2 regions of the Caldimonas taiwanensis NBRC 104434 genome follow, and region 2 is predicted to be linked to the other one. Evidence: riboswitches for the same ligand, from Rfam matches in the RefSeq annotation. Region 2 holds a riboswitch; the other holds the start of a gene.
What was found. A riboswitch is a leader RNA that binds a small molecule or an ion and turns the genes downstream of it on or off. The one in region 2 is predicted to bind glycine.
Positions count from the first base shown of each region.

Region 1: it holds a riboswitch for glycine, as region 2 does, so the genes downstream of both, CTA01S_RS00175 (D-amino acid dehydrogenase) here and gcvT (glycine cleavage system aminomethyltransferase GcvT) in region 2, are expected to answer to the same signal.

Region 1 covers NZ_BCWK01000001.1:25,432-34,231, reverse strand. Annotated here, with positions in the region: gene gyrB (DNA topoisomerase (ATP-hydrolyzing) subunit B) at 1-1,025, shown strand, start outside; partial or broken gene CTA01S_RS16560 (YihY family inner membrane protein) at 1,041-1,876, opposite strand; glycine riboswitch at 2,017-2,114, shown strand; glycine riboswitch at 2,115-2,224, shown strand; gene CTA01S_RS00175 (D-amino acid dehydrogenase) at 2,289-3,566, shown strand; gene CTA01S_RS00170 (hypothetical protein) at 3,642-4,232, shown strand; gene CTA01S_RS00165 (NAD-dependent succinate-semialdehyde dehydrogenase) at 4,193-5,632, opposite strand; gene CTA01S_RS00155 (hypothetical protein) at 6,442-6,711, shown strand; gene CTA01S_RS00150 (ABC transporter permease) at 6,854-8,089, opposite strand; gene CTA01S_RS00145 (ABC transporter ATP-binding protein) at 8,135-8,800, opposite strand, start outside.
Region 2 covers NZ_BCWK01000030.1:3,721-12,520, forward strand. Annotated here, with positions in the region: gene gcvP (aminomethyl-transferring glycine dehydrogenase) at 1-1,801, opposite strand, end outside; gene gcvH (glycine cleavage system protein GcvH) at 1,873-2,250, opposite strand; gene gcvT (glycine cleavage system aminomethyltransferase GcvT) at 2,288-3,412, opposite strand; glycine riboswitch at 3,470-3,590, opposite strand; glycine riboswitch at 3,601-3,692, opposite strand; gene CTA01S_RS15225 (electron transfer flavoprotein-ubiquinone oxidoreductase) at 3,766-5,451, opposite strand; gene CTA01S_RS15230 (SDR family oxidoreductase) at 5,706-6,488, shown strand; gene CTA01S_RS15235 (acyl-CoA thioesterase) at 6,504-6,923, shown strand; gene CTA01S_RS15240 (glycosyltransferase family 4 protein) at 6,959-7,963, opposite strand; gene CTA01S_RS15245 (LuxR C-terminal-related transcriptional regulator) at 8,056-8,625, opposite strand; gene CTA01S_RS15250 (CoA transferase subunit A) at 8,719-8,800, shown strand, end outside.

The DNA of each region.
Region 1 (8,800 bases), on a different contig from region 2:
ACGAAAAGCTGTTGTCCAGCAACGAAATCATCACCTTGATCACCGCCTTGGGCACCGGGATCGGCAAAGACGATTTCAATCCCGACAAGCTGCGCTATCACCGCATCATCATCATGACCGACGCGGACGTGGACGGGGCCCATATCCGCACCCTGTTGCTGACCTTCTTCTACCGCCAGATGCCCGAGCTGGTCGAGCGTGGCCACATCTACATCGCCCAGCCGCCGCTGTACAAAGTCAAGTCGGGCAAGGAAGAGCAGTACCTCAAGGATGCCCACGAGCTCGACGCCTACTTGCTGCGCGTGGCGCTGAAGGATGCCCGCTTGGAAACGGGCATCGATGGCACGGTGCTCGAAGGCGAGGCGCTCGAAGCCTTGGCGCGTCAGTACGTGCTGGCCAACAACGTGATCGACCGTCTGGCCAATTGGATGGATGTGGAAGCCTTGCGCGCGCTGGCCGATGGCTTGGAGCTGCAACTGGACACGGCCGAGCAGGCGCACGCCTCGGCAGCGGCACTGAAGGCCGCATTGCACGATGCCGAGGTCGAGGCCGTGTACGACGAACGCACCGACAAGCAGATGTTGCGCATCAGCCGGCGACACCATGGCAATCTCAAGACCACGGTCATCAGTGCCGACTTCGTGCATGGCGCCGACTACGAAGCGTTGAGCACTGCCGGCCGCATGTTCAAAGGCTTGGTGGGCCCCAATGCCATCGTGCGCAAGGGCGAAGGCGACAAGCAGAAAGAAGCCCAGGTCAGCGACTTCCGCCAGGCCATGGCTTGGCTGATGCAGCAGGCTGAAAACAGCGTCACACGCCAGCGCTACAAGGGCCTGGGCGAGATGAACCCCGAACAGCTCTGGGAAACCACGATGGACCCCAAGGTGCGCCGCTTGTTGCGCGTGCAGATCGAAGACGCGATCGAAGCCGACCGAGTGTTCACGATGCTGATGGGCGATGAGGTGGAGCCGCGGCGCGAGTTCATCGAAAGCAATGCGTTGCGGGCGGCGAACATCGACGTGTGAGACGGCGGCAAGGCCCTAAGCCCGAGATCGCTCAGGCCTTGCGGCGCGGCCGCTGCCCCGGCCGCGTGCCGCGCGCAGGGACCCCAGATGCGCGGTCACCACCGCGGCGGCCAAGGTGACGGCCCAGGAGTAATAGATCCACAGCAGGAACACCGGGAACACGGCAAAGCTGCCGTACAAGGTGCGGTACGTGGGAAGCGCCAGCACGTAGGTCGCGAAAGCCTGTTTGCCGGCTTCGAGCCCGGCGGCGCCGAGCAAGCCGCCCAGCAGCGCCTCGTGCCAGCGCACCGGGGCATGGGGCACCAGGTAGAACAGCAAGAACAGCATCGCCAGGCTGAGCGCAGCCGGACCCAAGGTCCACAACACCTCGACCGCCGGCGGCCACGGGCTCAGCAGGCCTTGAGACAGGGCCAAGGCCCGCGAGGTGGCCCACAGACTCCACCCCAGCACCAGCGGGCCGGCGGCCAGCAGGGGCAGGTACAGCGCCAGGGGCGGCCTTGGCGCACCTGCCAGATCCGGTTCAGCGCGGTCTCCACCGTGAACATCATGGCCAGCGCGGCCACCAGCAGCAAGGCCGCGCCGCTCCAGCTCAGCCCATGGGCATTGTCGGCAAAGCGGCCGAGGTATCTCAGCACGGGCTGCGCAAGGTCCGCTGGCAGCAGATGCGGCAACCACAGCCCTTCGAGCGTACGCCGAAACGGACGCAAGGCAGGCACCAGCGTGAACAGCGCAAATCCCACGGCCAGCAGTGGCACCAGCGACAGCAAGGTGGTGAAACTCAGGCTGGCGGCCGCCTGGGCGAGCTGGGCGTCCTGCAGCCGCTCGAACAGTCTGGAGCGTGGCAAACGCATGGCATTCCTCGGGAAGTCTTCGTCGGGCGCGCGGCGGATTGTCCGAGAATCGAAGCCCGGTGAATGTCCGGACGCTCCGATGCCCGCAGCCCAACCCAAGGTTTCGGGCACAATCCAAGGGTGGCCGCCCGAAGGCAGCCATGGTGATGTCGGGAGAGCCTGCCTGTGCACATGCCCAGGCGGCGCCGAAGGAGCAACCGCCCCGGAAACTCTCAGGCCCCAGGACCGGCATCGCCCACCGACTCTGAAGAGCTGCCGGCCGTTCGCGTCGCCGGCCAGCACCGAAGGAGCAAGCGGGAGCCTCGCGCGCCTCCGTGAATCTCTCAGGTCCGCAACAGAGGGGGCGTCCAGGCTGCGGCACGTGGCCTGGGCTTCCCGCCTCGACGCGTGGCTTTGCCTGAGAGGAGCTCTCATGCCTTCGATTGCCATCATCGGCGCCGGCATCACCGGCGTCACCACCGCCTATGCCCTGGCCCGCCGCGGCTTGTCCGTGACCTTGGTCGAGCGGCATCGCTATGCCGCGATGGAAACCTCTTATGCCAACGGCGGGCAGTTGTCTGCCTCCAATGCCGAAGTGTGGAACCATGCCTCCACGGTGTGGAAAGGCCTGAAATGGATGCTGAAGGCCGACGCGCCCTTGCTGGTGCATCCGCGGCCGAGCTGGCACCAGCTGAGCTGGTTTGTGCAATTCCTGGCCAGCATGGCGCATTACCGTCGTCACACGATCGAGACGGTGCGCCTGGCGATTGCCGCACGGGAGCCTCTGTATGCCTGGGCCGATGAAGAGGGCATCGAATTCGATCACCGACGCGAGGGCATTCTGCACATCTATCGTGATCGGGCGGGCTTCGAGCATGCGCGGCGGGTTTCGGCCTTGCTGGCCGCCGGCGGTCTGCAGCGCCGCGCAGTCACGCCCGAGGAAATCCGGGCCATCGTCCCGACCCTGGCCGGCCGATACTTTGGCGGTTGGTATACCGACAGCGACACCACCGGCGACATCCACAAGTTCACCCACGGCCTGGCCGAAGCCGCGCAGCGCCGCGGCGTGCGCGGCCTGTACGGATGGGAGGTGCGGCGGCTGCACGCCCGCGACGATGGCGTGCACATGAGGCTGGCCGGTCCCGAGGGCGAGCAGACGCTGCGCTTCGATGGCGTGGTGGTGTGTGCCGGCGTGGCCAGCCGGGCCTTGGCCGCGCAGCTGGGCGACCGGGTCAATGTCTATCCGGTGAAGGGCTATTCGATCACCGTCAACCTGCTCGACGAGGCCAGCCAGGCCGCTGCGCCCACGGTCAGCCTGCTCGACGACGAGACCAAGATCGTGACCAGCCGATTGGGCGCGGACCGCTTGCGCGTGGCTGGCACGGCCGAGTTCGACGGTGAGAACCGCGACATCCGCGCCGATCGCATCCGACCGTTGGTGGACTGGGTGCAGCGCTGTTTTCCGGGGGTGTCCACTCGCAGCGTGGTGCCCTGGGCCGGACTGCGACCGATGATGCCCGACATGATGCCCCGCGTGGGCCGCGGCCGGCATCCGCGCGTGTTCTACAACACCGGCCATGGCCACCTGGGCTGGACGCTGTCGGCCGCCACGGCGCAGTGCGTGGCCGACCTGGTTCGACGAGCATGGCCCGATCCCGTCGCCGTGCCGGTGTCGGCGCGGCGCTGCGGGCCTGTCACGTCCTTGTCGTAAGCCCTGGGCACACTGCGCCGCGATGGCGTGGGGGCGCAGGCATCACCACACGCATCACATGGCTGGAGGCAAAGCATGTCGGGTGGGCCGACACATGGCATCCTGCGCAAGACGGCTCGGGGACGCGCCGTCTTGCAGGGCACATCGTTTCCCGGGACTTGGGCGCAACGGCAGTTGTTGGTCATGCTCGACGGCCGCCGAAGCCTGGCGGCCTTGGCGCCGATCATCGAGAGCCTGGGGCTCAAAGAGGACCAGGTGCGCGACTTGGTCGCCCTGGGGCTGGCCGAATGGGTGGTCGCACCTCCGCCCGTGCCGAAAAAACCCGGCGCTCCTCGGCCACGACCGCGCTCCTTGCACCTGGCCAAGATCTATGCGCTGGAGTTGGCCATACTGATGGCGCCCGATCACGAGCCCAGCCTGCGCGATGCGGTGCGCGCGGTGCATGACGAGCCCTCGCTGTGGTCCTGGATGCAGCTGGCCCGGGCGTGCGTCGCCCGCCAAGCGGGCGAGGCGCGCGCCGCCCTCTTTTGGTCTCAGGTGCAAGCCCAGTTGCCCGAAGGCCTGCGTGCGCCGGACGGCTGCAGCACGCAAGACGCCCGGCCTCCGTCCGGTGCCGAGCAGGTTTCTCAGACGTTCATCACGGCCACGGAACGCACGTTGAGGTAGGCTTCCAACGCCTCGGGGCCGCCCTCGGAGCCATAGCCCGAGTCCTTGACCCCGCCGAAGGGCATTTCCGCCGAGGGCATGGCCGGCATGTTGATCCACAGCATGCCGACCTCGATGCGGCGCGCGAGCAAGTCCGCGTTCTTCAGCGAGCGCGTGAAGGCATAGGCGGCCAGACCATAGGGCAGGCGGTTGGCCTCGGCAATGGCTTCGTCCAGCGTCTTGAACGAGCGGATCGCCGCCACCGGCCCGAAGGGCTCGTCGTTGAAGACGCGCGCATCGACAGGCACATCGGCCAGGATGGTGGGCTGCCAGAAATTGCCGCTGTGGCCGATGCGCTCGCCCCCGGCCAGCACGGTGGCTCCCTTGCGCACGGCGTCTTGCGTGAGCTCGGCCATGGCGGCCAGGCGTCGCGGGTTGGCCAGCGGGCCCATCTGCGTGCCTTCGGCCAGGCCGTCGCCCACCTTGAGACTTTGCGCATGTTGCGCCAGCGCCTGCGCAAAGTCGTCGCGCAGGCGCTCATGCACCAAAAAGCGCGTGGGCGAGATGCACACTTGGCCAGCATTGCGGAACTTGGCTGCCGCACTGACGCGCACGGCCAGTTCCAGGTCGGCGTCTTCGCAGACGATCACCGGCGCATGTCCGCCCAACTCCATGGTCACGCGCTTCATGTGCTGACCGGCCAGGGCGGCCAGTTGCTTGCCCACCGGCGTCGAGCCGGTGAAAGTGATCTTGCGGATGATCGGGTGCGGGATCAAATGGCTCGAAATCTCGGCCGGCTGGCCATAGACCAGGCCCAAGACCCCTGGCGGCAGGCCGGCGTCGGCGAAGGCGCGGATGTAGGCGGCCGGGCCGGCGGGAGTTTCCTCGGCGGCTTTCACCAGCATCGAGCAGCCGGCAGCCAACGCCGGGCCGACTTTGCGCACGACCTGGTTGATCGGGAAATTCCACGGCGTGAAGGCCGCCACCGGGCCCACCGGGTCCTTGAGCACCATTTGGCGCAGCTCCGGCTTGCCGCGCGAGGGCACGAGGCGGCCATAGACCCGCAAGCCCTCGTCGGCGAACCATTCGGTGAGATCGGCCGCGGCCAAGGTCTCGGCCTTGGCTTCGGCCAGAGGCTTGCCTTGCTCTTGGGTGATCAACGGGGCGATCTCGTTGGCGCGCTCGCGGATCAGCGCGGCGGCGCGGCGCATGATCTTCGCCCGCTCGGCCGGCGCCATGTCGCGCCAGACCTCGAAGCCGGCCTGGGCGGCCTGCAGGGCGCGGTCCAGATCGGCCACCGAGGCATGGGCCACGCGGCCGATTTCCTGGCCCGTGGCCGGGTTGTAGACCGGCAGCGTGCGGCCGTCGGCCGCATCGCACCACTGGCCGGCGATGAAGAGTTGGGTGTGCGGGTAGGTCATGGCAGGTCTTGGGATCGGATGGGACAGGTGAGGCGCGACGAATGCAAGGCATCGGCTCAGGGCCGACTGTAACCCCGAAGGCCCCTTGCGACCACGACCGTGACTTTCCACCGAGGCTGGGGGCGCAAGTCGTGTCGTTGCTCGGCACGATGCGGCTGGCTGCGCCACAATGTGAGCCCGCGCTTCGTTTCGGCGATGAGCTCACCGGCCATACCCCTCAAGACCGCCCTCGGCCACGAGGAGTTGCGTCATCGTGTGCATCGGCTCAGCCAACGCCACCGCACGGTGTTGTGGCTGGTCGATGGGACGCGGTCTTTGGCCGAGGTGCTGAGCATGGCACAGAAGGCCGGGGCCAGCCCGCAGCATTTCGACGACTTGCTGCGGCTGGGTCTGGTGGAGCTGTCCAGCCCGCCGGCGGCGGCACCAGCGCCGGAGGCGCCCGAGCCCGAGGGCATGCCGCAAGCGGTGAGTGTGCCCGCACCGGCACCCGCATCTGCGCCAGCGCCACAGACACAGGGCGGGTCTGCAGCTGCACCGGCAGCGCCGCCATGTCCCCAAGGCCCTTTGGCCCGTGCCCTGGCCGAGACGGCCGGTTTCATGTCCGAGGCTCCACCGTCGCTTCCACCGTCGCTCCCACCGGCGCCAAAGGCTTTGGCGCCAGCGCGTGGTCGTGGGCCGGTCGGGGCGCTGCGGTCATCGCGCCGGGGGGCTGCGCCGCTTCCCCCCCCGGTCCGGCTGGATGCGCCGCTCGAGCTGCCGGTGCTCACCGAGATCGAAAAGGCGCCCGAGGGGGGCCCACGCCGTCGGAGATGGCCTTGCACGAGCAGGTGCGGGCCTTGCTGCGCACCGTGATCCAACGCGAGCCGCCGCCTTTCACCTCGCGTGTGCCGGCGCGCCTGGAGCGCTGCGAGACCCTGGGTGAGTTGGGGGACTTGGTGTTCGACATCGAGCGCTATTTGCTGCGCTCACGTCGCCAGCGCAAGCTGCACGAGGTGATGCCGCTGCTGCGCGAAGCCCGCGAGCTGCTGGGCTTGGGCAACACACGGGTGGTGGGTGCCGGCGGGGAGGATCTGGGGTGAGTCACGCATCGTGAGATCACGATGCTTTGGCTGCATGCTGCGGCCGTGCCGCTGCAGGCAGTCCAGGCGGCTTGATTGCCAGGCCACCTCATGCTTAGGTCGATTGCGAGACCCCTTATCAGGGGAGCATGCCAAGCTCCGGCTAAGTTGAGTCCTTGCTTCCTTGGCAAGCGACCGGCGAGGGCGAATTGCTGGATCGAGGGACAATCGATCCCCAGTGCCGAATGGTATTCCAGGCAGCTGCCAGACACGACAGCGCAAAGACCCATAGCAATCCAGCACGCAGCAAGAGATCCTCAGCCTGAGGATTGCCGACGAAGACGACCTGCATGCCGTCGAGTGCCCAGCCCATGGGAGACCATTCCGAGACCGTTTGCAGAATTGGGGGCATCAACATGCGCGGCACCATTACGCCGGCAATGGCGCCGAGCAGCACGTTGAGGCCGCCACCGAGTGCAGCGGCCTGATCAAAGCTGCGGCTGTAGGCCGCCACTAGCAAGGCCAGTCCCACAGCAGCCGCACTGGTGGACAGCACCATGAGTGCAAACCACCCGAGCTCGATGTCCAATTGCAGGGCCGGGCCGCCCAACAGCGGTACCAGCCAGCGTCCCACCAAGATCATGAACGACAGCTGTATCCAGTTCAGCAACATGAAGGCCGCCAGCTTACTGCCCAGCACGGTCCCCGGTGTTACACCAAAGCTGGCCAACCGCAAGAGCGTGCCTTCATTACGTTCCTGGATGAGCACGCCGGCCATAGGAATCACGACAAAGAACATTCCAAACACCAGCCAAGCAGGAACGCTTTGCTGGACGGCAGTCATGGCACGGCCCGACTCGATTTCATAAAGATAGCGGATTCGCGGACCATGATCCTGCCCCATCAGTTCGGGTGCGGAGGTACTGTCGAGCAGCATGCTGGCCAAGGGTCCCGCCTCAGCGGCGGCGATGCGCAAACGCACTTGCAGCATGGAAAAGCTCAGCTCGGTGCGTAGCCTAGCTGCTGCCGCGGGTTGTACTCTGTTTCCTAACCAAAGCTCGACTTGGTTGGCCTGAGGTCGTCCGTTCTTGTCCAGCCATGGTGACCGTACCACTACGGCAGCGTCAATGGTGCGCTCGCGCAAGGCTGTTTGCAAGGCTTCGCGGCTTGCGTAACGCTGCCCTCCATGGTGGTTGAGCCATTGCTGGCACCAGGCCTGCGCAGCAGGATGGGTGTCTTCGACGACCCAGCCGGTGACAGGGAGGTCGACATGCGTCACCAGGGTGTTTTTCAGCGTGAAAGACATCACCAAGATGAACATCGCAGGCATGAAGAAAAGCACCGCCAAGCCATGCGGATTGCGTGCCAGCAGCCGCCACTCCTTGAGGGCCAGGTTCACGATCTGATGGAGACGATGAGCGGCTCTGGTCATGAGGGGCGGGCTTCAGTCACGCAAGGACCGGTGGGTGTAGTGCATGAACAGGGCATCGAGATCAGCAAAAGAAGGACCGCCTGCGGGCCCCTGCAGTAGAGTGGAGAGCTCACCGTGAGCGATCACTTGGCCACGATCGAGTAACACGATGTTCGAGCACACTGCGCTGATCTCTTCCATGTAGTGGGAGGCGTAAAGCACAGCTGTGCCGCCTTGCACCAGCTCCCGAACACGCTCAAGCAGAAACGCGCGCGATTGGGGATCAACGCCGACCGTGGGCTCGTCCAGGAGCAGCACATCTGGCTGTTGTAGCAAAGCAATGGCAAGGTTCAGACGCCGCCGTACCCCTCCCGAGCAATGGCGTGCGCGACGTTTGGCAAACTCCTGCAGCTGGCAATTGGCCATGGCAGAAGCAATACGCCGCTGTCGATCATGAGCGTCGATGTCAAGCAGGCTGGCAAAGAGCTGAAGATTTTCCAGGCAGCTCAATTCGGGATAGAAGGCGTACTCTTGCGGGACCCAAGCGATGCAAGGCTGTTTGTCATCTGGATAGATGAGGTGTCCGCTTTTGGGGGTGCGCAAACCGATGAGCAAGTTGATAAGCGTGGACTTGCCAGAGCCGTTGGGCCCCAGCAGCCCCACGGCTATGCCACGATGCAGACGCAGATTGACTCCGCG
Region 2 (8,800 bases):
GAATCAGGCACACATTGCGGTGTCCCTGGCCACGCGCCTCGTGGTAGGCCCGGATGATCAACAGCCCAGCATATTCGCCTTGCGAGCCGGCGTTGGGTTGCAAGCTGATACCGGCATAGCCCGTGGCTTGGCTCAGCCAGTGGCACAACTGCTCATTCAATAGCGCGTAGCCCTGGAGCTGGTCTTGCGGCGCAAAGGGGTGGATCTGCGCGAACTCCGGCCAGGTGATGGGAATCATCTCGCTGGTGGCATTGAGCTTCATCGTGCACGAACCCAAGGGGATCATCGTGCGATCCAGCGCCAAATCTTTGTCCGCCAGGCTGCGCAAGTAACGCAGCATTTCCGTCTCGGAGTGATGCGTGTTGAACACCGGGTGCGTCAGGTAGGGGCTGGTGCGGCGCAGCGCCTCTGGGATGAGCGCCGCGACCCCTTTTTCGACCGTGTCCCAAGCCGGCAGAGGACGGCCCTGGGCGAAAACCTGCCACAAGTCCTGCACATGCTCGCGTGTCGTGGTTTCGTCCAGCGAGATGCCAATGGTCGTTGGGCTGGCGCGGCGCAGGTTCATGCCGGCGGCCACGGCCGCGGCCATCAAGGCTTCCGTGTGCTCTCCAGTGCGCACCTCCAAGGTATCGAAGGCCGTCTCGTGCGTGAGGGCCCAGCCCAGGCTGGCCAGACCCTGGGCCAGCACGGCGGTGTAGCTGGCCACCCGCTGCGCGATGCGCTTGAGGCCCTGGGGGCCGTGATAGACCGCATACATGCTGGCCACCACGGCCGGCAGCACCTGGGCCGTGCAAATGTTGGACGTGGCCTTCTCGCGGCGGATGTGTTGCTCGCGGGTTTGCAGCGCCAACCGATAGGCCGGATGGCCATGAGCGTCCACGCTCACGCCCACCAGCCGGCCCGGCAGAGATCGCTTGAACTCGTCGCGCGTGGCCATGTAGGCGGCATGCGGTCCGCCGTTGCCCATGGGCATGCCAAAGCGCTGCGTCGTGCCCACCACGATGTCGGCGCCTTGTTCGCCCGGTGGCGTGAGCAGCGTCAGGGCCAGCAAGTCGGCTGCCACGACGGCCAAGGCCCCGCGGGCATGGACCGCATCGATCAGCGGGCGCAGATCGATGATGCGTCCGGTCACGCCGGGATACTGAAACAGCGCGGCGAAGCAGTCCGTCTGGGCGGCCTGCTCGGCCGCACCGGTGACCACCGTCAGACCCAGCGGCCGCGCGCGCGTGCGCACCACCTCCAAAGTCTGTGGCAGAACGTCTTCGGCAACGAAAAAGACGGTGCTCTTGCTCTTGCCCACCCGGGCGGCCAGCGTCATCGCTTCGGCGGCGGCGGTGGCCTCGTCCAGCATCGAGGCATTGGCAATGGCCATGCCCGTCAGGTCGCACACCATGGTCTGGAAGTTCACCAGAGCTTCCATGCGCCCTTGCGAAATCTCGGCCTGGTACGGGGTATACGCCGTGTACCACGCGGGGTTTTCCAGCACGTTGCGCAAAATGACCGCCGGCGTGTGCGTGTTGTAGTAGCCCTGGCCGATGTGGCTGCGCAGCACCCGGTTGCGCGCGGCGATGGCCTTGAGCTCCTCGAGGGCGCGAGCCTCCGGCACGGGTGCCGGCAGTTTCATCGGGGTGCTGCGGCGGATGCTGCTGGGCACCAAGGCATCCATCAGTGCTTCGCGGGAGGCTGCGCCGATGGCCGACAGCATGGCTCGTTCATCGGCGGCATCGATGCCGATGTGGCGGGCCACGAATTCATCGTGAGCTTCGAGGTCGCTCAAAGGGGTGAGGGCAGACATGAGCATGGCGTTGGGGCGAAGAAAGTCACGCGCCGGCGGTGCCTGCGCAGGCCGATGGCCGCCGGCGAAGGCAGCGCTCAGGTGTTTTTGAGGAGGGCGTCGTAGGCCGGCGCGTCCAACAGGGCATCGAACTCGGCCAAATCACTCAGCTTGATCTTGAAGAACCAGCCCTTACCCAGAGGATCGGAATTGGCCAGCGATGGATCGGCCCGCAGGTCCTCATTGACCTCGAGAACGCGACCGCTGACTGGCGCATAGACATCGGCGGCGGCCTTTACCGATTCCACCACACCAGCCACCTCGCCTTTCTTGAACTCGGCCCCCACGGCGGGCAGGTCGACGAAGACCACATCCCCCAGCGCATCCTGCGCATGGGCGGTGATGCCGACGGTGGCCACGCCTTCGTCGCCATCGAGTTCAATCCATTCATGGTCGGGGGTGTACTTGACGGTCATGCAGAACTCCTCGGAGGAATGAAATGGAGCAAGTGGATCAGCGGTGGTAGCGGTGCGGCACGAAGGGCAGGGGCGTCACGCGCATCGGGAGCGTCTTCTCACGCACCACGGCATGCACGATGGCGCCGGTGGCTGCATGGTTCACGGGCAAATAGCCCATCGCGATGGGCACGCCCAAGGTAGGACTGACGGTGCCGCTGGTGACGTGCCCGGCATTGTGCCGGGCCGCATCGAGCAGCTTGGCCCCTTCGCGCACCGGGGTCCGCTCCAGGCCCACCAGGCCCACGCGCTTGACCAAGGCCCCCTGAGCCAGTTGAGACTCGATCGTCTGGGCGCCGGGGTAGCCGCCGGCACGCGCGCCGCCAGGGCGGCGTACCTTCGAGATCGCCCAGCTCAGCGCGGCTTGCACCGGCGTGGTATGCGGGTCGATGTCGTGACCGTGCAGGCACAGACCCGCCTCCAGCCGCAAGGTGTCGCGCGCGCCCAGACCGGCCAGCTTCACCTCGGGCTGCATCAGCAGCACGCGGGCCAGGGCCTCGGCGTCCTCGGCCGCCACCGAAATTTCGAAACCGTCCTCGCCGGTGTAACCCGAGCGGGTCACATAGCAGGTCTTGCCAGCGAGTGTGAAATGATCGCCGGTCATGAAGCTCAGCCGCTGCACGTCGGCATTCACACGGGCCAGGGCCTCCACGGCCAGCGGGCCCTGCAGGGCCAGCAGGGCCCGGTCGGGCAGAGACTGCACCGTGCAGCGGTGACCGATATGGGTGTTCAGATGCGCCAGGTCGGCTTGCTTGTTGGCCGCGTTGACCACCAGCAGCAGATCGTGTTCCCGGCGCGTGATCATCAGGTCATCGAGGATGCCGCCGCTGGCATTGGTAAAGAAGCCATAGCGTTGCTTGCCCACGGGCAGATCGACCACGTCCACCGGGACCAGCGTTTCCAGGGCGCGGGCGGCCTCTTCCCCGGACAAACGAATCTGCCCCATGTGAGACACGTCGAACAAGGCTGCACTTTGCCGACAGTGCCGGTGCTCGGCGATGATGCCCTCGTACTGCACCGGCATCTCGTAGCCGGCAAAAGGCACCATGCGGGCGCCATGCTCTCGGTGCAGGGCATACAGGGGCGTGCGCAGCAGCGCGGGCGTCGAGACTTGGGCGGACATGGCGATCTCCTGGGGCTGTGATGCGAACCCGCCGTCCCGACAATCGGTCCGGCACGTGCTGCCCTCGCTGTCCGCTTTACCTGAGAGATTGGCCGCCTGGCTGTTTCAGCCGCAGCGGCTTGCCCCTTCGGTGGGCTGGGTGACCACGGTCGCCCAGCCTCTCTCCAGTGAGGAACGCCTCGTCCACGAGGCGCTTGTCAGTCCTGGGTGCCTGAGCGTTCGGGCTTGCGCCCTGCGCCTTCGGCGGCCCCACCAGGGGGCTCTCTCCTGACAGATGTCAGTGTAATTCACCCGACAGAAAAATGGCGGCCTTGGCGCCGCCATTTTTTCCGTGACTTGGTCGACGCGGGGGATCACATGCCCGCATAGTTGGGCCCACCACCACCTTCCGGTGTGACCCAAACGATGTTTTGCGTCGGATCCTTGATGTCGCAGGTTTTGCAGTGCACGCAGTTCTGAGCGTTGATCTGCAGCCGGTCGCTGCCGTCCTCGTTCTTGACGAACTCGTACACGCCAGCGGGGCAGTAACGGCTCTCGGGCCCGGCAAACCGCGCCAGGTTGATCGCAACCGGCACGCTGGAGTCCTTGAGCGTCAAATGAGCCGGTTGGTTTTCTTCATGGTTGGTGTTGCTCACGAACACCGAGGACAGCCGGTCGAACGTGAGCTTGCCATCCGGCTTGGGGTAGACGATCTTCTCGCACTGGTCGGCCGGCTTCAGATACACGTGGTCGGGCTGATCGCGATGCAAAGTCCAAGGGGGGCTCTGAATCCCCAGCTTGGGCAGCAACCACTGCTCCACGCCGGTCATCAGCTTGCCCACCAGCGGTCCCTTCTTGAACCAATGCTTGAAGTTGCGTGACTGCTGCAACTCCTCATACAACCAGCTCTTTTCGAAGGCTTCGGGGTAGGCGCTCAGCTCGTCGCCCGAACGCCCGGCCGTGACGGCCTCGAACACAGCCTCCGCGCACAGCATGCCGCTCTTGATGGCGGCATGGCTGCCCTTGATGCGCGCCGCGTTCAAATAGCCCGCATCGCAGCCCACCAAGGCGCCGCCAGGAAACACGGTCTTGGGCAGGGCTTGGGGTGTGCCGTTGTTGATGGCACGAGCGCCATAACTCAAGCGCTTGCCACCTTCGATGTGCGCGCGGATGGCCGGGTGCGTCTTCCAGCGCTGCATCTCCTCGAAGGGGCTGAGCCAGGGATTCTGATAATCCAGCCCGATCACGAAACCCAACGTGACCTTGTTGTCTTCGAGGTGATAAAGGAAACCCCCGCCGAAGGTCTGATCATCCATGGGCCAGCCGGCCGTATGCACCACCAGGCCCGGCTTGGCTTTGGCCGGGTCGATCTCCCACAACTCCTTGATGCCAATGGCATAGGTCTGCGGATCCTTGCCCTCGTCGAGCTTGTAGCGAGCGATGAGCTGCTTGCCCAGATGCCCGCGTGCGCCCTCGGCGAAGATGGTGTATTTGCCGAGCAGTTCCATCCCCAGCTGGAAATGATCCGTGGGCTTGCCATCCTTGCCGATGCCCATATTGCCGGTGGCCACGCCGCGCACGCGGCCTTGCTCGTCATACAGGACTTCGGCCGCGGGGAACCCTGGAAAGATTTCCACCCCTAGGCTTTCGGCTTGCTCGGCCATCCATTTGACCACCTTGCCCAGCGAGATGACATAGCACCCCTTGTTGTGGAAGTTGCGTGGCACGAAAAAGTCTGGAATGCGCGTGCTACCGCTCTCGGTGAGCGTGAGCACATCATCGGCGGTGACTGGCTGGTTCAGCGGTGCGCCCAGCTCCTTCCAGTTCGGAAACAGCTCGTTCATCGCGCGAGGATCCATCACCGCGCCCGACAGAATATGGGCCCCTGGCTCCGAGCCTTTCTCCAGCACCACGACCGATATGTCCTGGTTCTTCTGGGCGGCCAGCTGCTTGATCCGGATGGCCGTGGCCAGCCCTGCAGGGCCGGCACCGACGATCACGACGTCATATTCCATGGATTCGCGCGGGCCGTACTGCTCCAGGATCTCTTGCGCAGTCATCGTGTCTTCCTCTTTGAATGGATAGGGGGTCGCCTGGGGGGATGCCGACGCGTCCACCCCGCATGACCAGGATTCTATCGGGTTGCGGCGGAAAATCGAACGATCGTTCGATTCGATGCTCGACAGTGCACTCTAGCGCAGGCGCTCGAGGCGCCGCTGTCGGCCGTGCGACAGGCTTGGACCGGCCTCGGGGTCTCGTTATGCTTGGGGTTCCCGGGTTTCGAGCCCGTTTCACACATTTCCGAGAGGCCCGCATGAGTTACAGCATCGACTTATCCGGCCGTGTGGCCTTGATCACCGGCGCATCCAGCGGTTTGGGCGAACAGTTCGCCCGCACTCTGGCTCGCGCCGGGGCAGCCGTCGTGCTCGCGGGCCGTCGGGTCGAGCGGCTCAAAACCCTGCGCTCGGAGATCGAGGCCCTGGGAGGAGATGCCCATGTGGTGGGCATGGATGTCACGGACACCGACAGCATCCGGTCGGCCGTGGCCCATGCCGAGACCGAGGTGGGGGCGATCGATATCCTGGTCAACAATTCTGGCGTGAGCACCACTCAGAAGCTGGTGGATGTCACGCCCGAAGACTACGACTACGTCTTCGACACCAACACCCGCGGGGCCTTTTTCGTGGCTCAAGAGGTCGGCAAGCGCATGCTGGCTCGCGCGCGCGGTGCTGCGCCAGGCACCTTCATCGGCGGCCGCATCGTCAACATCGCGTCCATGGCGGGCCTGCGGGTGCTCGGCCAGATCGGCGTGTATTGCATGAGCAAAGCGGCCGTCATCCACATGACTCGTGCGATGGCCTTGGAGTGGGGCAAGTACGGCATCAACGTCAATGCCATTTGTCCCGGGTACATCGACACCGAGATCAACCACCATCACTGGCAGACCGAACAAGGTCAAAAACTCATCGCAATGCTGCCGCGCAAACGCCTCGGTGAGCCCAAAGACCTGGATGCTTTGCTCGTGATGCTCTGCTCCAACGAAAGCCATTTCATCAATGGGGCCGTGATCGCCGCTGATGACGGTTTCGCCCTCTAAAGGATCGGCTCGGACATGCGTATCGACATCCCCGAGCACAAAAAGCTCGTCCATGAGATGCTGATTCCTATCCGCTGGGGCGACATGGACGCCATGGGTCATGTCAACAATGCTGCGTACTTTCGCTATCTCGAAACAGTGCGCATCGATTGGTTGCATCGGCTGGGCGGCGCGCCCGACCCCCGCGGCACGGGGCCGGTCATCGTCAATGCCTTTTGCAACTTTTATCGCCAGATCACCTTTCCAGGCACGTTGCTGGCCCGTCACTACGTGGCCAATCCTGGTCGCAGCAGCGTGGACACCTTCATCACGCTCGAGCGTACCGACTGCCCCGGCCAGATCGATGCGGCCGGAGGCGCGACCCTGGTGTGGGTGGACTTCCCGCGGCAGACCTCGGTGCCGATGCCGGACTGGCTGAGGGCAGCCGTCAGCTGAAGTCATGCATGCCTGCGACTGCGGGCTGCCAGCGACTACCTTGGCTCAAGCGGCTGCAGGGCGGCGACGAACTGTTCTGTTGCGGCGCGCCAGGAATAGCGGCGGGCATATTCGTGCACCGCTTCGCGTGGCAAGGCCAACGCGCGCAGGCACGCCGCGCGCAGATCGGTGTCGAGCACGCCACCGGCAGACTGGCCTACCACGTCGATCGGCCCCGGCGCTGGAAATGCCGCCACCGGTGTCCCGCAGGCCATGGCCTCGGCCATCACCAATCCGAAGGTATCGGTCAGACTGGGAAAGACCAATACATCGGCCGTGCGGTACAGCTGGGCCAGCGTCGGACCATCGAGGATTCCGAACCAACGCACCCCGGGGTACTGACTTTGCAGCCTGGCGCGCAGCGGCCCATCACCGGCCACCCACTTTGCGCCAGGAAGGTCCAGCCTCAGAAAGGCGTCGATGTTCTTTTCCACCGCCAGACGCCCGACATACAAAAAGACCGGCGCGGGTCCGCGCGGCAGCCGTGGACCCTGCGGCGTGAACATTGATGAGTCGACCCCCCGAGACCAGAGTCTGGCGTGGACGAAGCCGCGGGCGCGCAAGTCGGCCACGATGGTCGGGGTGGGCGCCAGCGTGGCCACCCCGGCGTTGTGGAAACGACGCAGTGCCGCGTAAGTCCAAGCCGGCGGCAGGCGCAGGCGCGCATGCACATATTCCGGGAAACGGCTGTGATAGGCGGTCGTGAATGGCCACCCGCGGTCCCGCAGCACGGCCCGCGCCTGCCATCCCAGCGGACCCTCGGTGGCCAGGTGAATGCAGTCCGGGCTCAAGGCATCGATCACAGTGGCCATGCGGCGGCGGGAGATCCACGCCAGGCGGATCTGCGGGTCAGTGGGGCACGGCACGGTGGGAAGCCCCTGCGCCGACAACACCTCCACCTCATGACCCAGGGCCAGCAGCTCGCGCCGGGTCATTTTCAGCGTTCGCACCACGCCATTGACCTGTGGTTCCCAGGCATCCGTGACGATGAGGATCTTCATGCACGCTCCGCGACGACGGCGACTCGATTGGAGACCATCGCCGTTGCACTGTCGTGACAGCGCGCGGAAGGACGATGACAGAAAAACGGGGTTTAGCCCCCCATGAGCTTTTGCACCAGCTCCGGTGTGGTATTGGCCCGGTACTTGCGCAGCAAGCGCGCTCGATAGATGTCCACGGTGCGGTGGCTCACTCCTAGAGCTTTACCGATTTGCTTGCTGGTCTGCCCTTCGATCAACAACGCGGCCACCTCCCGTTCGCGGCCGGTCAGCTCCAGCGTGACAAGCCGTTTGGATGACAGATCCTCGAAGGTCCAGATGCCCGCCGCATGCGGCGTGTCCCGATGGAAGGCTCGGCCGCTCACGTGGCACCAAAACAGCTCGCCCCGGGGATCCCCTGGTGATCGCTTCATGATTCGTTCATCGGCATAGCGTCCGCTTGCCCCGAGAATGGGCTCGATGCGACGTCCGGTGCGCTCGAATTCGTCGCGGCTGGGATAGAGCACCAGGAACGATTGCCCGATCAGCGCTTCACGCGAGGTGCGGAACATCTCGGCCAGCGCGTGATTGCAATCGACGATGATGCGATGGCGTGACAGCACCAGACCGACGGGAGCCATCTCGAATGCGGCACGGTAATCGATGGACGCAAGTGCGGGCATCATCACAAGCTCGAGGAGACTGCTTAGGCGATTCTACGTATTCAGATACGTAGTACGCTGTGGATTTGTCCCAACCCCCTTGCGAAGGAGACTCGCATGAACAAGATCTATCCCAGTGCGGCCGACGCGCTCAAAGGGATCGTCAAGGACGGCCAAATGCTGGCTGTCGGCGGCTTTG